Regions from separate parts of the Herbaspirillum lusitanum genome, predicted to be linked through region 1. Evidence: predicted binding sites of a transcription regulator. Region 1 holds the regulator's gene; each other region holds the start of a gene.
What was found. The regulator sigma-54, encoded in region 1, starts transcription at its own class of promoters, with help from an activator protein. The targets are predictions, from matches to a motif close to TGGCANGNAANCTGCTTT.
Positions count from the first base shown of each region.

Region 1 (5,669 bases):
GGCATCGGCAAACAGATTTCGCTGGCCCTGCTGCGTGACGGTTATGCCGTCGTGCTGGCCGGCCGTCGCCAGCAGCCGCTGGAAGAAACCGTCAGGGCGGCTGGCGAGTTCGGCGCCAATGCGTTGGTGGTGCCGGCCGACGTCAGCGATCCGGCTTCGGTGAAGAACCTGTTTGCCAAGACCAGGGAGAAATTCGGTCGCCTCGATCTGCTGTTCAACAACGCCGGCATCTTCGCGCCGCCAATGTCGCTGGAAGAACTCAGCTACGAGCAGTGGAAGTCGGCAGTCGACATCAACCTGACCGGCGTTTTCCTGTGTACCCAGGAGGCGTTCCGTCTCATGAAGGAACAGTCGCCGCGCGGCGGCCGCATCATCAACAACGGTTCGATTTCGGCGCACGCGCCGCGGCCGTTCTCGGTGTCGTACACCGCGACCAAGCATGCGATCACCGGCCTGACCAAGTCGACTTCGCTGGACGGTCGCCGCTACGACATCGCCTGCGGCCAGATCGATATCGGCAATGCCTCGACCGACATGACCGAGCTGATGAAGAAGGGCACCTTGCAGGCCGATGGATCGACCCAGGTTGAGCCGACCATGGATGCCGACCATGTGGCGAAGGCGATCCTCTACATGGACAGCCTGCCGCTGGATGCCAATGTGCAGTTCATGACGGTGATGGCGACGAAGATGCCTTTCATCGGCCGCGGCTAAGATATTCTTCCGCAAACAAAAACGCTGCCTCAGGCAGCGTTTTTTTATGTCGGCTGATTTTTCAGACCGGCCCAGCGCGGCGTCAGCGCATGCGGAATGTCGTAGAGGTCTAGCACGCGGCCCAGCGTGTGATCGATCATTTCGGCGATCGATTGCGGGCGGTGGTAGAAGCCGGGCAGCGGCGGGAAGATGATGCCGCCCATTTCGGTAACGCTGGTCATATTGCGCAGGTGGGCCAGATTGAACGGCGTTTCACGCACCATCAGCACCAGGCGGCGGCGTTCTTTCAGGACCACGTCGGCGGCGCGCGAGATGAGATTGTCGGACAGGCCGTTGGCGATGGCGGCAAGCGTCTTCATCGAACAGGGCGCAACGATCATCCCCGACGAGGCGAACGAACCGCTGGCGATCGAGGCGCCGACGTCGCGCACCGGATGGACCACATCGGCCAGCGCTTCGACGTCCTTGCGGCTCATGTCGAGTTCCTGGTGCAGGTTCAGCACACCGGCTTCGGACACCAGCAAATGGGTTTCCACATTCGCCTCGCGCAGCACGTCCAATAGCCGCACGCCGTACGCCACGCCGGTCGCGCCGGTGATGGCGACGATCAGGCGTTGGCGGGGCGGCGTGGAATTTGTAGCGATGGACAGGAGATCAGTCCTTGAACAGGGTTTGCAATTCGCCCGATTCGTACATTTCGCTCAGGATATCGGAGCCGCCGATGAATTCACCCTTGACGTACAGCTGGGGAATGGTCGGCCAGTTCGAGTATTCCTTGATGCCCTGGCGCACGTCGGCGCTTTCCAGCACGTTGACGGTCACGATGTTTTCCGCGCCGCTGGCCTTGAGCAATTGGATCGCCTTGCCCGAGAAGCCGCATTGCGGGAATTGCGCCGTGCCCTTCATGAACAGCACGACGGGGTTTTGGGTAACGGTTTCCTTGATCCAGGATTGGACTTCGCTCATGACTACACCTTCAAAAAGTTCGCAATGCCGCCATTATATGAAAAAGCGGGCGCGTGCGTTGGGAGAGTGCCGTTGTGCAGGGAATGTCTTTCAGGCAACACGGCGCGGTTTATGTTCTGGCCTGCTGTGACCAACATGTAAATGATTTGCGGGATTGCAAGACAGGCTTGGGAGGCAGGCGGAAAATATTCCGTAAAAGATCTTGGAATATTTGAAAGGGTTTGAAAAAAACCAATAAAGTCATGCCGCGAAAACAAGAAAGGGCGCTTGCGCGCCCTTTTTCTGTTGCCGGTCCAGTCCGCCGGCTAGTTGGCTATCACGAGGCAGTTGCGGAAACCGGTTCTTCCGGCAGGCGTTTTGCCATCGAGTGATGGTTTTGTACGCGGTCCTTGTGCTTGATGACCTGGCGATCCAGCTTGTCGATCAGCATGTCAATGGCGGCGTACAGGTCGTGTGCAATGCTCTCGGCATGCAGGTCTTTCCCCTTGATATGAACGTTTATTTCTGCTTTCTGGCGTTTTTCTTTTTCGGTCAGCTTGTCTACGCTGAGAATGACACTGATGTCGATCACATGGTCAAAGTGGCGCTTGATGCGCGTCAGCTTGTTTTGCACGTACTCGCGGATGGCGGGGGTCAAATCGAGGTGATGGCCACTAATGGTCAGATTCATACAGCACTCCTATCGTGAGATTGCTGGAGGTTCTTACGCATTGTCCGGTTGCTTGCAGGCAGCACCAGAACAAAACACCCGAACTCAACAGAACACAGCAACGATGCTTTGCTTCAGAAAAACTTACAGAGATTTGCGGAGATTCACCGGCGGGATTTTGAGCACTTCGCGGTATTTCGCGACGGTCCGTCGCGCCACCACCATGCCCTGTTCCGCCAACATATCTGCAATCTTGCTATCAGAGAGTGGGTTCTTAGGGTCTTCTGCTCCTATCAGTTGTTTGATGAGAGCCCGTATCGCAGTGGAGGAAGCTTCACCTCCGGTTTCTGTTGCGACGTGGCTGCCGAAGAAGTATTTCAACTCAAACATGCCATGCGGGGTCAGCATGTACTTCTGAGTCGTTACACGAGAAATAGTGCTCTCGTGTAGACCTAGTGTATCAGCTATTTCGCGCAACACAAGGGGGCGCATGGCAACTGCGCCATGTGAAAAAAAGTTGCGTTGCCTCTCAACAATTGCCTGGGCGACACGCAAAATCGTGTCGAAGCGCTGACGCATATTTTTAATCAGCCACTTGGCTTCCTGCAGCTGCGAACCGAGCGATCCGTCGCCCTTGGTTTGCTTGAGCGCATTGGCGTACATGGCGTTGACGCGCAGTCGCGGCATCACGTCATGGTTGAGCAAAACCTGCCAGCCGTCCTTGGATGCTTTGACAATCACGTCGGGCACGACGTAGTCGGACCGGCCCGAGGCAAACACCGCGCCGGGATGCGGATGGCACTGGCGGATCACGGCTTGCGCCTCGCGCAGGTCTTCATCGTCGCAACCGAGCGCCTTCTTGATCTTGTTGAAATCGCGCTGGGCGAACAGCGCCAGATAATCCTCGACGATGGTGAGCGCGAGCCGGCGTGTGACAAAGGCAACTTTCGGCAGGCGCCGGATCTGCAGCGCCAGGCATTCCGAAGCACTGCGCGCGCCGACGCCGGCCGGATCGAAACTCTGCAGCAGCTTCAGCGCAATGGTCAGTTCGTCAAGTTCGATTTCCAGTTCTTCGGGCAGGCGTGCGTGGATTTCTTCCAGCGGCTCTTCGAGATAACCGTGGTCATCAATCGCATCGACGATCAGCTCGATCAATGCGCGATCGCGCAGGCTGCGTACGGTGAGGCGGGTCTGCTCCTGCAAGTGTTCGCGCAAGGTGACGTCGTGCGCTTCGAGTTGCGGGCGCGAGTCTTCGTCGTCGGGCGTCTTGCCGGTGCGGGCGACGTCGTCGAAGCTCCAGTCGGCGTCGCTGCCGGCATGCTCGTCGCCGGCCGGGCTGTCCTGCGGATCGCCGGCTTCGCCTTCAGCGGGCGCGGCGCTGGGCGCGCTGTTCTCGACCGGCTCGGCCTGCGCCGAAGGCGAGCTGCTGAGGGCGCCGTCGGCCAGCAGCCGCACGGAATTGTCGAGCGCGTCGTCGAGGCGTTCCAGCAGTGGATTGTCCGACAGGATCTGTTCCAGTTCCTGATGCAGCTCCAGTGTCGACAGCTGCAGCAAACGGATCGACTGCTGCAACTGCGGCGTCAATGCGAGATGCTGGGAGGTGCGAAGCTGGAGGGATTGTTTCATTCAGTTTTCAGTTGGCCGCAAAAATTGCGTGCAGATTACATGCGGAAGTGTTCGCCGAGATACACGCGGCGCACGGATTCATCGGCGATGATGTCGTCGGGGCTGCCGCTGGCCAGCACGGTGCCCTGATTGATGATGTAGGCGCGGTCGCAGATGCCCAGTGTTTCGCGCACGTTGTGGTCGGTGATCAGCACGCCGATGCCGCGTTCCTTGAGGAAGCGCACGATGCGCTGGATCTCGATCACGGCGATCGGATCGATACCGGCGAACGGTTCGTCGAGCAGCACGAAGCGTGGATCGGTCGCCAGCGCGCGCGCGATCTCGACGCGCCGGCGTTCGCCGCCGGACAGCGACAACGCCGGGCTTTCGCGCAGCTTCTCGATCTGCAATTCGTGCAGCAGGCTGTTGAGGCGGCCTTCGATTTCATCGCGGCTGAGCGACTTGCCGTCTTCCTTGCGCAGTTCCAGCACGGCGCGGATGTTGTCTTCCACGTTGAGCTTGCGGAACACCGAGGCTTCCTGCGGCAGATAGGACAGGCCGAGTTGCGCACGCTCGTGGATCGGCAAGCGCGAAATCGCCGAACCGTCGAGGTCGATCTCGCCGCCGTCGGACGGCACCAGGCCGACAATCATGTAGAACGAGGTGGTCTTGCCGGCGCCGTTGGGGCCGAGCAGTCCGACCACTTCGCCGCTGGCGACCTCGAGCGAGACATCGCGCACGACCTGGCGCGCGCCGTAGCTTTTTTGCAATCCGCGTACAACCAGAGAACTGATCGCCATGTTATTGGCCCTTCGAAGAATCGACGCGCGGCTGGATGATCGCGGTGATGCGACCGCCGCCGGGTTTGCTTTCGCCGGTGTTGGTGTTGTTGACCGAATAAAACTCGGCGCGGCTGTCGTAGGAGATGAACTCGCCGTTGACCTCGTCGGTCACGCGCGGGCCGTCCATGCGCTGCATATGGGCACGCGTAAACAGTTTCGAGATTTCAGTCTTCTCGCTGTATTCGATGCGTTCGGCCTGGCCTTCGATCCAGAGGTTCGGACCGCCGTCGCGCTTCTGGCGGAAACTCGCCAGTTGGCCCGGCGCTGCGTACAGGATGGCGAATTCATAGCCGGCCGGGTCGGTGGTCAGCACCACCTTGCCGGCCTTGATCAGCAGCGTGCCGCGCGTGAGCACGACGTTGCCGGTGAAGGTCTTCACCTGCTTGACGTCGTCGTACACCATTTGCTCGGCTTCGATGCGGGTCGGCTTTTCCGTGTCGGCGCGTTCGGCGCGGGCGATGCCGGCGACGCTCATCAGAAGCACGGTAAACAGCGGCAGTAGGGATGTCGTTTTCATAGGATCCTGCGCAAGTATCTCGTTTGATTGTGCCAATTGGCGATAGGGGCTGAGGGCTAACGGCTAACGGGACGGACGTGAGCGCGGCTGGTACGTGCCGCGCACATTGTGGAGCAATTGAAATTCCTGCGTCGCGTTGTTGGCGATCATGCCGGTGCCGGTCATGATGGATTGCCCCATCGTGATTTCCACCGGCTTGTCGGTGCGGGCGATGTCTTCATCGGGCAGCAACAGAAGGTATTCGGTTTTCAGGTGCATGTCTTCGGCAGTGCCGAACGCAGAGCGATCGGCGTTGACGTTGTCATACATGTGGATCTTGCTGTTGTCGTCTTCAATTCTGGCGCGCTGCGAACGCAGGGTCATCGGCGGCTTTTCC
Region 1 is NZ_QXFG01000003.1:196,898-202,566, forward strand. Features, by position in the region: gene DXT88_RS02160 (SDR family oxidoreductase) at 1-714, shown strand, start outside; gene DXT88_RS02165 (UbiX family flavin prenyltransferase) at 759-1,358, opposite strand; gene grxD (Grx4 family monothiol glutaredoxin) at 1,369-1,680, opposite strand; gene hpf (ribosome hibernation-promoting factor, HPF/YfiA family) at 1,997-2,350, opposite strand; gene DXT88_RS02180 (RNA polymerase factor sigma-54) at 2,474-3,955, opposite strand; gene lptB (LPS export ABC transporter ATP-binding protein) at 3,991-4,734, opposite strand; gene lptA (lipopolysaccharide transport periplasmic protein LptA) at 4,736-5,293, opposite strand; gene lptC (LPS export ABC transporter periplasmic protein LptC) at 5,357-5,669, opposite strand, start outside.

Region 2 (5,669 bases), on a different contig from region 1:
GTGGTGCCGGTCGACGGCGGCTACCTGGTGTCCTGATCCTGCAGTAACGTATTAGCTTCCCGGCGCCGCCACTGCTGCAGTTCTATCGGCGGCGCCGGGAAACCTCTCGGCTATAATGCCCCTCTGCTGTTTCGGCCATCCCCCGGATTCTTTTATCCCCCGCTTTATAACCGACGCCCATGCCGCCCATGCTGTCATCCGACACCGCCGCCGAAGACAATCCGAAGATCGCCGGCACCGCTGCGTTCTCCAAGTTCATGGTCGTGCTGCAGCTGATCGCAGACCAGGACGAGCCGCTGTCGATTGCCCGGCTCAGCGCCCTGAGCGGCTATCCGCGTCCGACCGTCTATCGCATCCTGGCGGCGCTGACGGCCGAAGGCATGGTGGTGGAAAATCCGCGCACGCGCCATTTCGAACTCGGCCCGCGCCTGATCAATCTCGCCAGCAAATCGTGGTCGCGTTCGGACGTGCGTACCGCCGCCATCGACGCCCTCCAGCAGTTGCGCGACACCACGCGCGAAACCGTCCACCTGGCCGTACCCAGCGACAATGGCATGGTCTACATCGAGAAGCTGGAAAGCCCGCAAGCCGTGCGCATGACCTCGCGCGTCGGCACGCGCGTAACGCTGTATTCCAGTTCGGTCGGCAAGGCTTATCTGGCGGCGCTTGACGAGGCCACCCGCAACCGCCTGCTGCGCTCCATCAGGATGCAGAAGTTCACCGAACACACCATCACCGACCTCGAGGTCCTGCGCGCCGAACTCGCCGTGGCGCAGCAGCGCGGCTACACCGAAGACCGCGAAGAGAACGAAGCGCAGATCTTCTGCGTCGGCGCGCCCATCTTCGGCGCCGAAGGCACGCCGGTCGCCTGCATCAGCGTCAGCATTCCGCTGTTCCGCAAGCCGGCTCAATTGCAGCAGGCGCTGATCGATCCACTGCTGTCAACCTGCAAGCTGATCACGCAGAAACTGTCCGGCCCTGGTCGCTGACGTTAACGCTAACGCCGCCCCTGACGCGGCCCCCCGCTGACGCTGATCACGCCATCCGCTCACGCCTCCGGCGCGATCTCCACGCCATACAATTTGCTTCCCTCGACATTGTGCAAAGACACCGTCATGACCTTGGTCCTGGCGTCGATCTTGGCTATGCCGAAGAATTGATACAGATCCGCCGGCGAGCGGTTCTGTTTCATGTCGGCGGGAATGCTCACATAGCGCACGTCCGGACCGAACGTGCGGTCGATCTCGCCGGGACCGAAAGTGCCGGCATGCAGCGGCCCGCCGACAAATTCCCAGAACGGTTTGAAGTCGGTGAACTGCGCCTTCTCCGGCATGTAGTAAGTCGCCGACGCGTAGTGCACGTCGGCCGTCACCCACACCACGTTCCTGATGTTGTGGCGCTTGATGAAGCGCAGCAGCTCTGCGACTTCCAGCTCGCGTCCGGACGGCTTGCCGTTGTCGGCATTGGCCCACGCCTCGAAGGTGCCCTGCGGCACATCCGCATTCAGATCGGGTACGACGATGGAAATCGGCATGTCGCTGGCGATCACTTTCCATGTCGAGCGTGAGCGCAGCAACGCCTGCTTGATCCAGCGCATTTGCGCCGCCCCGAGGAAAGCCGCATCCGGTCCTTGCAGCGGCTGGCGATTCGGCGAATTGGCGCCGCGATAGCTGCGCTCGTCGAGCATGAACACTTCCAGCAAGGGTCCGTAGTTGAAGGAACGATAGATGCGCTCAGGATCGGCGACGTCGATGCGGAAAGGGTTGTACTCGAACATCGCCTGCCGTGCACGCTGTCTGAGCACATCCAGCTCGCGCTCCTGATAGCGCTTCTCCGCTGCGCCGATCACCTGGCCCGGATACCAGTTGTTGCGCACTTCGTGGTCATCCCATTGCACCAGGAACGGCACCTCGGCCATGAAGCGCTTCTTGTTGACGTCCATCAGGTTGTAGGCGAAGTTGCCGCGATAGTCGTCGAGCGTCTGCGCGACTTTGGACTTGGCCGGCGTCACCAGATTGCGCCAGATGCTGCCGTCATCGAGCTTCACTTCGGCCTGGATCGGCCCGTCGGCATAAATCTGGTCGCCCGAATGGATGAAGAAATCCGGCTTGAAGCGGCGCATGGTTTCATACACGCGATAGCCGCCCCAGGCTTCGTTGATGCCCCACCCCTGCCCGGCCTCGTCGCCGGAAAACGCGAAGCTGATGTCGAGTTCACCGCCGCCGGGAATGATCAGGCTACCGGTCACCGGCGCACTCCATGCCGACTCATGCTGCAGGTCCTGGAAGCGCAGGCGGTAATACAACCGCTGCGACACCGGTAAACCGCGCAGATCCACGCGCGCGGTGTAATCGTTGCGCACCAGCGCCGCAGGACCGACCATGGTGACCGCGTTCTTGAAATTCTCGTGGACCGAATACTCCACCACCATGCGCGCCGCGCGATCGGTGCGGCTCCACAGCATCGCCGTATCGCGCGTGATGTCGCCGCTCATGGCGCCGCTGTCGACCTGCGGGCGCAAGCGCTCCGACGTCACGACCGCAGGCGCCTGCTGGGCGAACGCGGGCGTCAGCGAACCCGCGGTCAACAGTGTGCCGGCGCCGAGCGCCGCATCACGCAGAAAATCGCGACGGGAGGACGGAGACAAAGGCAATGAGGGGGACGAAGGCAATGAGGGGGAAGACGGCGAAGAGGATGACGCTGCATCGTCGGACATGGCGGACTCCTTGGCTGATGACATGGAAAATTGCAATGTAGCAATGCAATGTGACCGTTCCATGAACAAATGCTGGCTGTGCAGCCCCAAGTCCACTCGTGTTCGGATTCTCGATGTTGCTCCACGCAAACCCTGAATTACTTCCACTCCCTTCCCATAAATCCAGCGGGACGCCAACATCAGCGCAAACTGCTCGTCTTTGCCGCGCACCAAGCAGACGCACCATTTCGCACGATTTACGTGCAATTTTCAAATGGTTTCCAAAACCTCGAAAAAATCCCTTTTAAATTCAGGCGCTTAATAATTTGCACCGAAATGGAATGAATTTTGCTTAATAAAGTGCTTTTAAAATATTTTTGCACAATTATTGGGAGATTTTTCCGTGGACGATCACAAAAATGGTGCCGATGCGCTTTTCGTTTTGCTCGGCGCAATCATGATTCTGGCGATGCATGCCGGCTTTGCGTTCCTCGAACTAGGCACGGTGCGGCGCAAGAATCAGGTCAATGCGCTGGTCAAGATCCTGGCCGACTTCGCGGTATCGACCATCGCTTACTTTTTCGTCGGTTATTACGTCGCCTACGGCGTCAGCTTTTTCAGCGGCGCCGAAGTCCTGTCGGCCCGCAGCGGCTTTGAACTGGTGAAGTTCTTCTTCCTGCTGACCTTCGCGGCCGCCATCCCGGCGATCATCTCCGGCGGCATCGCCGAGCGCTCCAAATTCCATCCGCAACTGATCGCCACGGCGGTGCTGGTCGGCCTGGTGTATCCCTTCTTCGAAGGCATCGCCTGGAACCAGCACTTCGGCGTGCAAGCCTGGCTCAAGGACGCATTCGGCGCCGAGTTCCACGACTTCGCCGGCTCCATCGTCGTGCATGCGGTCGGCGGCTGGATCGCGCTGCCTGCGGTGCTGTTGCTGGGTGCACGCCGTGGCCGCTACACGCGCGAAGGGGCGATCGCCGCGCATCCGCCGTCGAACATTCCCTTCCTCGCGCTGGGCGCATGGATCCTGACGGTCGGCTGGTTCGGTTTCAACGTGATGAGCGCGCAAACCCTCGACAAGATGAACGGCCTGGTTGCGCTCAACTCGCTCATGGCGATGGCCGGCGGCACGCTGGTGGCGCTGGTGATGGGCAAGAACGATCCCGGCTTCGTCTACAACGGTCCGCTGGCGGGACTGGTGGCGGTATGCGCCGGTTCCGACCTGATGCATCCGCTAGGCGCACTGGTCACCGGCGGCATCGCCGGCGCGATCTTCGTGTGGATGTTCACCCGCACGCAAAACAAATGGAAAATCGACGACGTGCTCGGCGTCTGGCCGCTGCACGGCCTGTGCGGCGCCTGGGGCGGACTGGCGGCCGGCATCTTCGGCATGAAAGCGCTGGGCGGCCTCGGCGGCGTGTCCTTCATGGCGCAATTGTGCGGCTCGCTGCTCGGCATCGGCATCGCCGTCATCGGCGGCTGGATCGTCTACGGCCTGCTCAAGAAAGCCATCGGCATCCGCCTCGATCCGGAGCAGGAATTCGAAGGCGCCGATCTGTCGATCCACAAGATTTCGTCGACGGCGGAGCGCGACACCAGTTGGTGACAGGTCAACAATGCCGTCGGAGATTTTCAATGGCGTATGTGGCGGCTGCGTGCCGTACGGCATTCCTGTCGCCCTCAAACAGTCTCGTTTCCGAATGAATCCGAATCGCGCCATCTTCGCGTTGCAAGCCCCATGCAAAACAGACCGTGCCGGCCCTGGTTCCATCGGGCGCATCGTCGGGCCCCGCCACTCCCGTGTTGGCAATAGCGACGTTAGCGCCACTTTTCTTCAGCGCTCCTTCCGCCATTTCTCGCGCCACTTCCTCGCTGCTGAGTCCGTATCGTTCAATGGTTGCCGGGTTCACGCCGAGCACGCGGATCTTGGCGGCCGGGGAGTAAGTGACGAAGCCGCACTCCAGCCAATCTCCGCAACCGTCGATTGCTCCCAGCATGGAAGCCACAAGACCCGCCGTACAGGATTCCGCGGTCGCCAGGCGTATTGAATTGGCATGCAGATAGTTGGCAACTTGCAGGAACGAGTTCATTTTTCAATCCTTCTTGATGACGCTTATTTCTCCATCGCGTTCCATGATCATTTCGCGGACATGAGAGATCTGGGTAACGCCGTTCTCCCGCAGCTTCGATTCGATCTCATCCATCGTGACGAACTCCTTGCGCATGTTGCGGCGAAGGACCTTTCCATCCCGAATCAGCACCAGCGGTCTTGGTTCAAGCAGGCGTCGCAATGGCCTGGAGTAGTAACTGGCGAAATCGATGGCATAGTTCCAGAAGGTAAGGGTAAGCACAAGCAGCATGGCATCGGGCACACTGTTGGCGTCTCCGCTCATTCCGTTTTGCGAGGCATCGGCGATGATGACCACGAGCAGAAAGTCGCTGATGCCGACGTTGCCCACATCGCGTCGCAGAACCAGGCGAAATAGAACAAACAGGAAGACATACATCAAGGTCCCCCGCACCACGATCTCTTCAATCGGAACGCTAAAACGAAAGAGCTCGGACCAGTCAATATTCATGGCATCCTCCGCCATATCGGGAATGACTATTGTCGAGCGTCACAAGGCAAGCGGCCAGCAGCGAAATTCGCAGAGATATGTAGGACGAATACCTAACGGAAAACGCCGGGATCTTCCCGGGCAGCCTGAATGGCAGATACACCGGCGGCCGGGATCTGCCTGTCGTCTTTTTCTGACGATCGTTTAAGCATTCGACCTACAAGTATTTTTCTTGAAAAAGACTATTTTCGGGGTGAAAAGCCTTTCGCTTTTTCTTGCGGGACGGGCTGTTATCCAGACGTCCTCTCCGAATCCGATAAAATAATGAAAAGACAAAGTCATCGCCTCTTTGGCGCTCCGACGACGTTTAAAAAAAATGAAGTCGTCCCCATCGAGGCTAGCAATGAATGATTTAG
Region 2 is NZ_QXFG01000005.1:167,351-173,019, reverse strand. Features, by position in the region: gene DXT88_RS04965 (SDR family NAD(P)-dependent oxidoreductase) at 1-36, shown strand, start outside; gene DXT88_RS04960 (IclR family transcriptional regulator) at 189-989, shown strand; gene DXT88_RS04955 (alkaline phosphatase D family protein) at 1,049-2,716, opposite strand; gene DXT88_RS04950 (ammonium transporter) at 3,099-4,301, shown strand; gene DXT88_RS04945 (CinA family protein) at 4,306-4,785, opposite strand; gene DXT88_RS04940 (DUF421 domain-containing protein) at 4,789-5,274, opposite strand; gene DXT88_RS04935 (hypothetical protein) at 5,404-5,664, shown strand; gene DXT88_RS23405 (chemotaxis protein CheB) at 5,657-5,669, shown strand, end outside.
Region 2: DXT88_RS04950 (ammonium transporter) is a predicted target of sigma-54. The motif match lies at 3,033-3,050, and genes of this name have one in related genera.

Region 3 (5,669 bases), on a different contig from region 1:
CTGCGCCTGCCAAGGGCGGAAAAACAATATCGGCGACCGCGGACGGCGCCATTGGCGATGACGATATCTTGCGCGCCATCTGCGACACCAGTGAATTCGAAGTGTGGTATCAGCCGCAGATATCTTTGAAAACCAAGGCTATTATCGGCGCCGACGCCATGGTGCGTTGGAGCCACCCCAAATTCAGCTATCTGGCGCCGGAACAATTCATGACGCTGATTGAACGGCAGGGGCTGGGTCTCATGCTGTTTTATCGAACCGTCAACCATGTTCTGAAAACGCAACAGAAACTGGAGCACATCGGTTGCAGCCTTCCCATTTGCATCAAGGCTTCCGCATCGACGCTGGAAACCCCGGAAATTGCCGACTATCTTCATGAGCGTTCGCAGCGCTACGGCATATCTTCGCACCTGGTCACCGTCGGCATTTCGGAGGAGGAGCCGTCGCAACATGCGCTGAAGCTGGCCGCGTCCCTCAATCGTTTGCGCCTGCGCGGGTTCGGTTTGTCGATTGATGATTTCGGTTCCGGCATTTCGACCATGAAGCTGTTGTCGCAAATGCCCTTCACCGAAATCCGCATCGATCGCCACTTCGTGCGTCAGTTCCTGCGCCAGCCGCAATGCCGCGTCATCGTCGAATCGATCATCGGCATCGCCAAGCGCCTGCAGCTTGCCGTCATTGCGGAAGGGATCGAAAACGCCCGCCAGATGGAAGTCCTCGCCGCCATGGGATGCGGACGCGGGCAGGGTTTTATTGCAGCGCCCATGCGTCAGGACGACTTTCTGAGCAAGGTCGGCGCCAATCAATTGTTTAATAATGGCCTCATAAATGCCTGAGTTTTCTATTGTATTTTTACTATTTTTGATACACTCGACCATAATTCGACTGGTCGGCAGCCCTGCCTTTTTCGATCGCATCCAGGCGAAACGAGCATCGATTCCGATGCCTAGCGGTTTTCTGCGTGAATGACCGTCTGCGAAAGGACGCGATGATGACCTGGACTGCGACAAAGGCAATTCGTATTGCATTGCTGGACGATCATGCCGTGGTCCGGCATGGACTCGCGGCACGACTCACTGAAGAATCGGATTTCGAGGTGGTCGGCGCCTATGCCGCCAGCAAGGACATGATGTCCGCCTTGCGCGCTTTGCCGGCCGATATTCTGCTGATCGACTATTCTCTCGGGGCCAACGATATCGATGGCCTCAACCTGATCCGGGCACTCAAGGTGCGTTTCCCCGACAGTAAAATCCTCGTCTCGTCTTCACACTACAATCCTGCTACGGTCGCGCTGGCGATGCGCGCGGGCGCACGCGGTTTCGTGGGGAAGGAGCAGGAATTGTCCGAGCTTATTGCCGCAGTGCGTTCGGTGGCTGTGGGGCGTGTGCACCTGAACCCGTTCATGGCGGCGGAAATCTCCTCCATGCTGTCCAGTAACGGATCGGACGAAGAGTCGCCAAACGGCGATTCACTCACCGACAACGTTGAATTGTCGCCGCGCGAACGTGAAGTGCTGCGCTGTTGCCTGGAAGGGCTGAGCGTCACGCAGATCGCAGAAAAATTCGCGCGCAGCGTCAAGACCATCAGCGGACAAAAGCAGGCGGCCTTCCGCAAGTTGGGGGTGCGCAACGACAATGAACTGTTCAAGATCCAGCATCAACTCCAAGATATATAGGACGTACCATGAATACGATTGCTACGGCTCCTTCGCTCCAGATTCTTGTCGTCGACGATTCTGCAACCAGCCGCGTCGTCATTGAGAAACAACTGAAGAAACTGGGTTGCGACGTAGCGACGGCGCAGGATGGCAACTCCGGTCTTGCTGCAATGCAGGACGGCGAGTTTGACCTGGTGCTGCTGGATTGCCAGATGCCTGACATGAGCGGTTACGACGTGGCGAAAATATTCCGCCGGCGCGAACGCGAGGAAGAGTTGGCGCACACGCCCATCATCGCGATCTCGGCCGAGACCGATACCGCGCACATGCAGCTTTGCCTCGACAGCGGCATGGACGGCGTACTCGGCAAGCCCTTGCCGGTCGATGATCTGAAAAAAATGCTGTCGCTGTGGTGCGATGTCGACGTCTCTGCGGTAGCGCCGATGAACATCGACGACATGCGCAGCGTGGATCTGACGACGCTGTTTCGCACCACGTCGCTTGAGGATTTTGCAGTCCTGCAGACGGCCATGGCTGAGGCGGATATGGCCTCGGTCGGAAGGCTGGCGCATCGGATGAAGGGTGCCGCACTCACGATAGCTGCAGTCGACATCGTCGCGACGCTGGAACGCATCGAAGCGATCGCGGTGAGTCGCATGCCGTCGGCCGATCTGGCGGCTGAGGTTGCGGCGCTGGGACGGCAATTGCAGTCCCTCTGAATCCGGGTTTGTCACAGCAATCGGCTCGCATCAGCGGCCCGATTCACTTCAACTCAAGCCCCCATCCACGGCAGTCCCGCTTTGCACCATCCTTCGATGGTCTTGCGATGACCTGCGCTGTCCTTGTTTCCTTCGAAACCTTCGAGAATGTCATAGCAGCGCGTATAGCCGTTTTCAGTCGCCAGTTTTGCGGCATGGCGGGAGCGTACGCCCGAACGGCACAGAAACAGCAAGATTGTCTGCTTGTCCGCGAGGGCATCGAGCTGTTCGAGAAATTGTGGATTCGGCACGCTCTCCGGGTAGAGATTCCATTGCACCGCCAGATGCTGGTCCGCCGGAATCACAACCTGGCCGACCCAATCGCGTTCCGCCTTGGTGCGCACGTCAACCAGTTTGACGGCCGGATCGCCCTGCAGCAGGGCAAACGCCTCTTGCGGCGTGACCGCCCCCGCATACGGAAACTGACCAGTTTGCGCACGTTGGCCGGCAATCGAAAGAATGTCGTTGGAAGTTGTCATCAAGGTCCCTTTGATAATTGCTGAAAAGATACATAAATCATTATCCCAACGCCAAGGCAGGCAAATATCTGCACCAAAATAAAGCGAAGAGGAAAATATGCTTTTTAATGGTGCGAAAAATACATTTCGCACCATAATTGATCATTATTCGTGTTGCCGTGCACTGCTCGGAAACGCCCGCCAGCCAATAACTCCCTAAAATATGCCATAAGCATCAACGCAAGGCAGTTGGTGGCATGGAATCTGCTATCATTCCCGCCTGAGTTCTGGCGCACTATCTGTTGTATTTGCTGCACACATCAAGTCGCACGTAGTCGGCTCATCACCCAAATTGTACAAATTTATACTACTTCCTCGTTTTAGGAGATTCGCATGGCAAGGACGGCCGCAGAGGTTTTGAAGTTGGTGAAAGACAATGAAGTCAAGTTTGTTGATTTCCGTTTTGCCGACACCCGGGGTAAAGAGCAACACGTAACTGTTCCCGTTTCCCACTTCGACATCGACAAGTTCGAATCGGGTCACGCATTCGACGGTTCCTCGATCGCCGGCTGGAAGGGTATCGAAGCTTCGGACATGTTGCTGATTCCTGATCCAAACACCGCCAACATCGACCCGTTCATGGAAGAAACCACATTGTTCATGCAATGTGACGTGATCGAGCCATCCGATGGCAAGGGTTACGACCGTGACCCGCGTTCCATCGCCAAGCGCGCTGAAGCGTACCTGAAGTCCTCGGGCCTGGGCGATACCGCCTACTTCGGTCCTGAGCCAGAATTCTTCATCTTCGACGGCGTGCGTTGGGGTGCGGACATGTCCGGTTCCTTCGTCAAGATCGAATCCGAAGAAGCATCGTGGAGCTCCGGCGCCAAGCTCGAAGGCGGCAACACCGGCCATCGTCCGGTCGTCAAGGGCGGCTACTTCCCAGTGCCTCCAGTCGACAGCTTCCAGGACATGCGTTCGGAAATGTCCCTGATCCTCGAATCCCTGGGCATTCCAGTTGAAGTGCACCACCACGAAGTGGCCGGCGCAGGTCAAAACGAACTGGGCACCAGGTTCTCGACACTGGTTGAGCGCGCTGACTGGACACAAACACTGAAGTATGTGATCTGGAACGTTGCTCACACCTACGGCAAGACAGCGACCTTCATGCCCAAGCCACTGGTCGGCGACAACGGCTCCGGCATGCACGTTCACCAATCGGTCTGGAAAGACGGCAAGAATCTGTTCGCAGGCGACGGCTATGCCGGTCTGTCCGAATTCGCGTTGTTCTACATCGGCGGTATCATCAAGCACGCCAAGGCACTGAACGCGATCACCAACCCAGGCACCAACTCGTACAAGCGTCTGGTTCCAGGTTTCGAAGCACCGGTCAAGCTGGCTTACTCGGCACGCAACCGTTCCGCATCGATCCGTATTCCACACGTTGCGAACCCGAAGGGTCGTCGTATCGAAACACGTTTCCCGGATCCGCTGGCGAACCCATACCTGTGCTTCTCGGCTCTGCTGATGGCCGGTCTGGACGGCGTGCAAAACAAGATCCATCCAGGCGAAGCTGCTTCGAAGGATCTGTACCATCTGCCACCGGAAGAAGACAAGCTGATCCCGACAGTGTGCGCATCGCTGGAAGAAGCGCTGGATGCACTGAACGCCGATCGCGAGTTCCTGACACGCGGCGGCGTCTTCACCGACAGCATGATCGACGCCTACCTGGACCTGAAGGGCCAGGAAGTGCAACGCTATCGCATGACGACACACCCAATCGAATTCGACATGTACTACTCGCTGTAATCGTCGATTTTGCATTGATAAAAAAGGGAAGCTTGCTTCCCTTTTTTTATGCGCGAGGCTTATTGCGTTGGTGTCCGACGGGCTGCGTTTGTTCCTCGCCGGGTCTTGTCATACACTTGGTTTCATCGCATTTTTCAGGCCTGGACCAATGAAATTTTCCGTACTTGCCGCATTGTCAGGCCTGGCCTGCGCGGCCATCGTGCAAGCGGCCCCGACGTCAGATGACGTCTATGTCTGCATCGGTCAGAACGGCGTCGCGGAATATCGCAATACCGGCATCGGCAAAGGATGCCGCAAACTGGATATCCCGGCTGCGAGCGCCCCGGCGCCGACCAAACGTGCTGCACCGGGCAAGCCGGCAGCGACGACGGGGCCGGCTGTGACCGCAAGCGCTTTTCCCAAGGCCGACGGCCAGGTGCAGAAAGCGCGCGACAGCGACCGCAAACTGATATTGCAGGACGAACTCAGGCAGGAAGAGGGCAAACTGGCGAGCCTGAAGGCGGACTACAACAACGGCGAGCCCGAGCGGCGCGGCGATGAGCGCAACTATGCAAAATACCAGGAACGCGCTGCCGCCATGAAGGACGACATTGCCCGTTCGGAGCGCAATGTGGACGCGCTCAGGCGCGAAGTGGGCAAGCTGCGTTAATCCGTAAAAGCGGCGCGCAAGCCGGGAAGTCAGTGGCGCTGCAGCCTTGCCCAAATCTTGCTTTGCTGAGAGGAAGCTGACAAATCTGTGCGCACGGCCACAAGCCGCGACGACCTACTTGATGCGGCATTACTACAGGTACTTACGGAACGCATGAAAACAACTTTACCTTCACTCGACGGTCTTGACCTGCTGGCATCAGCAGTCATCATTCTCGACGCCAACGGCGGCATCGTATACGCCAACGCCGCTGCTGAAAACCTGCTGGAGAGCTCCTTCAAGGTCCTGTCCCAGCAAAAGCTCAGCGAACTGTTCCTCAACGGCAAAGAGCTGGCCAC
Region 3 is NZ_QXFG01000010.1:325,230-330,898, reverse strand. Features, by position in the region: gene DXT88_RS16325 (EAL domain-containing response regulator) at 1-836, shown strand, start outside; gene DXT88_RS16320 (response regulator transcription factor) at 992-1,675, shown strand; gene DXT88_RS16315 (response regulator) at 1,684-2,376, shown strand; gene DXT88_RS16310 (rhodanese-like domain-containing protein) at 2,430-2,894, opposite strand; gene glnA (type I glutamate--ammonia ligase) at 3,267-4,682, shown strand; gene DXT88_RS16300 (DUF4124 domain-containing protein) at 4,831-5,331, shown strand; gene glnL (nitrogen regulation protein NR(II)) at 5,485-5,669, shown strand, end outside.
Region 3: glnA (type I glutamate--ammonia ligase) is a predicted target of sigma-54. The motif match lies at 3,127-3,144, and genes of this name have one in related genera.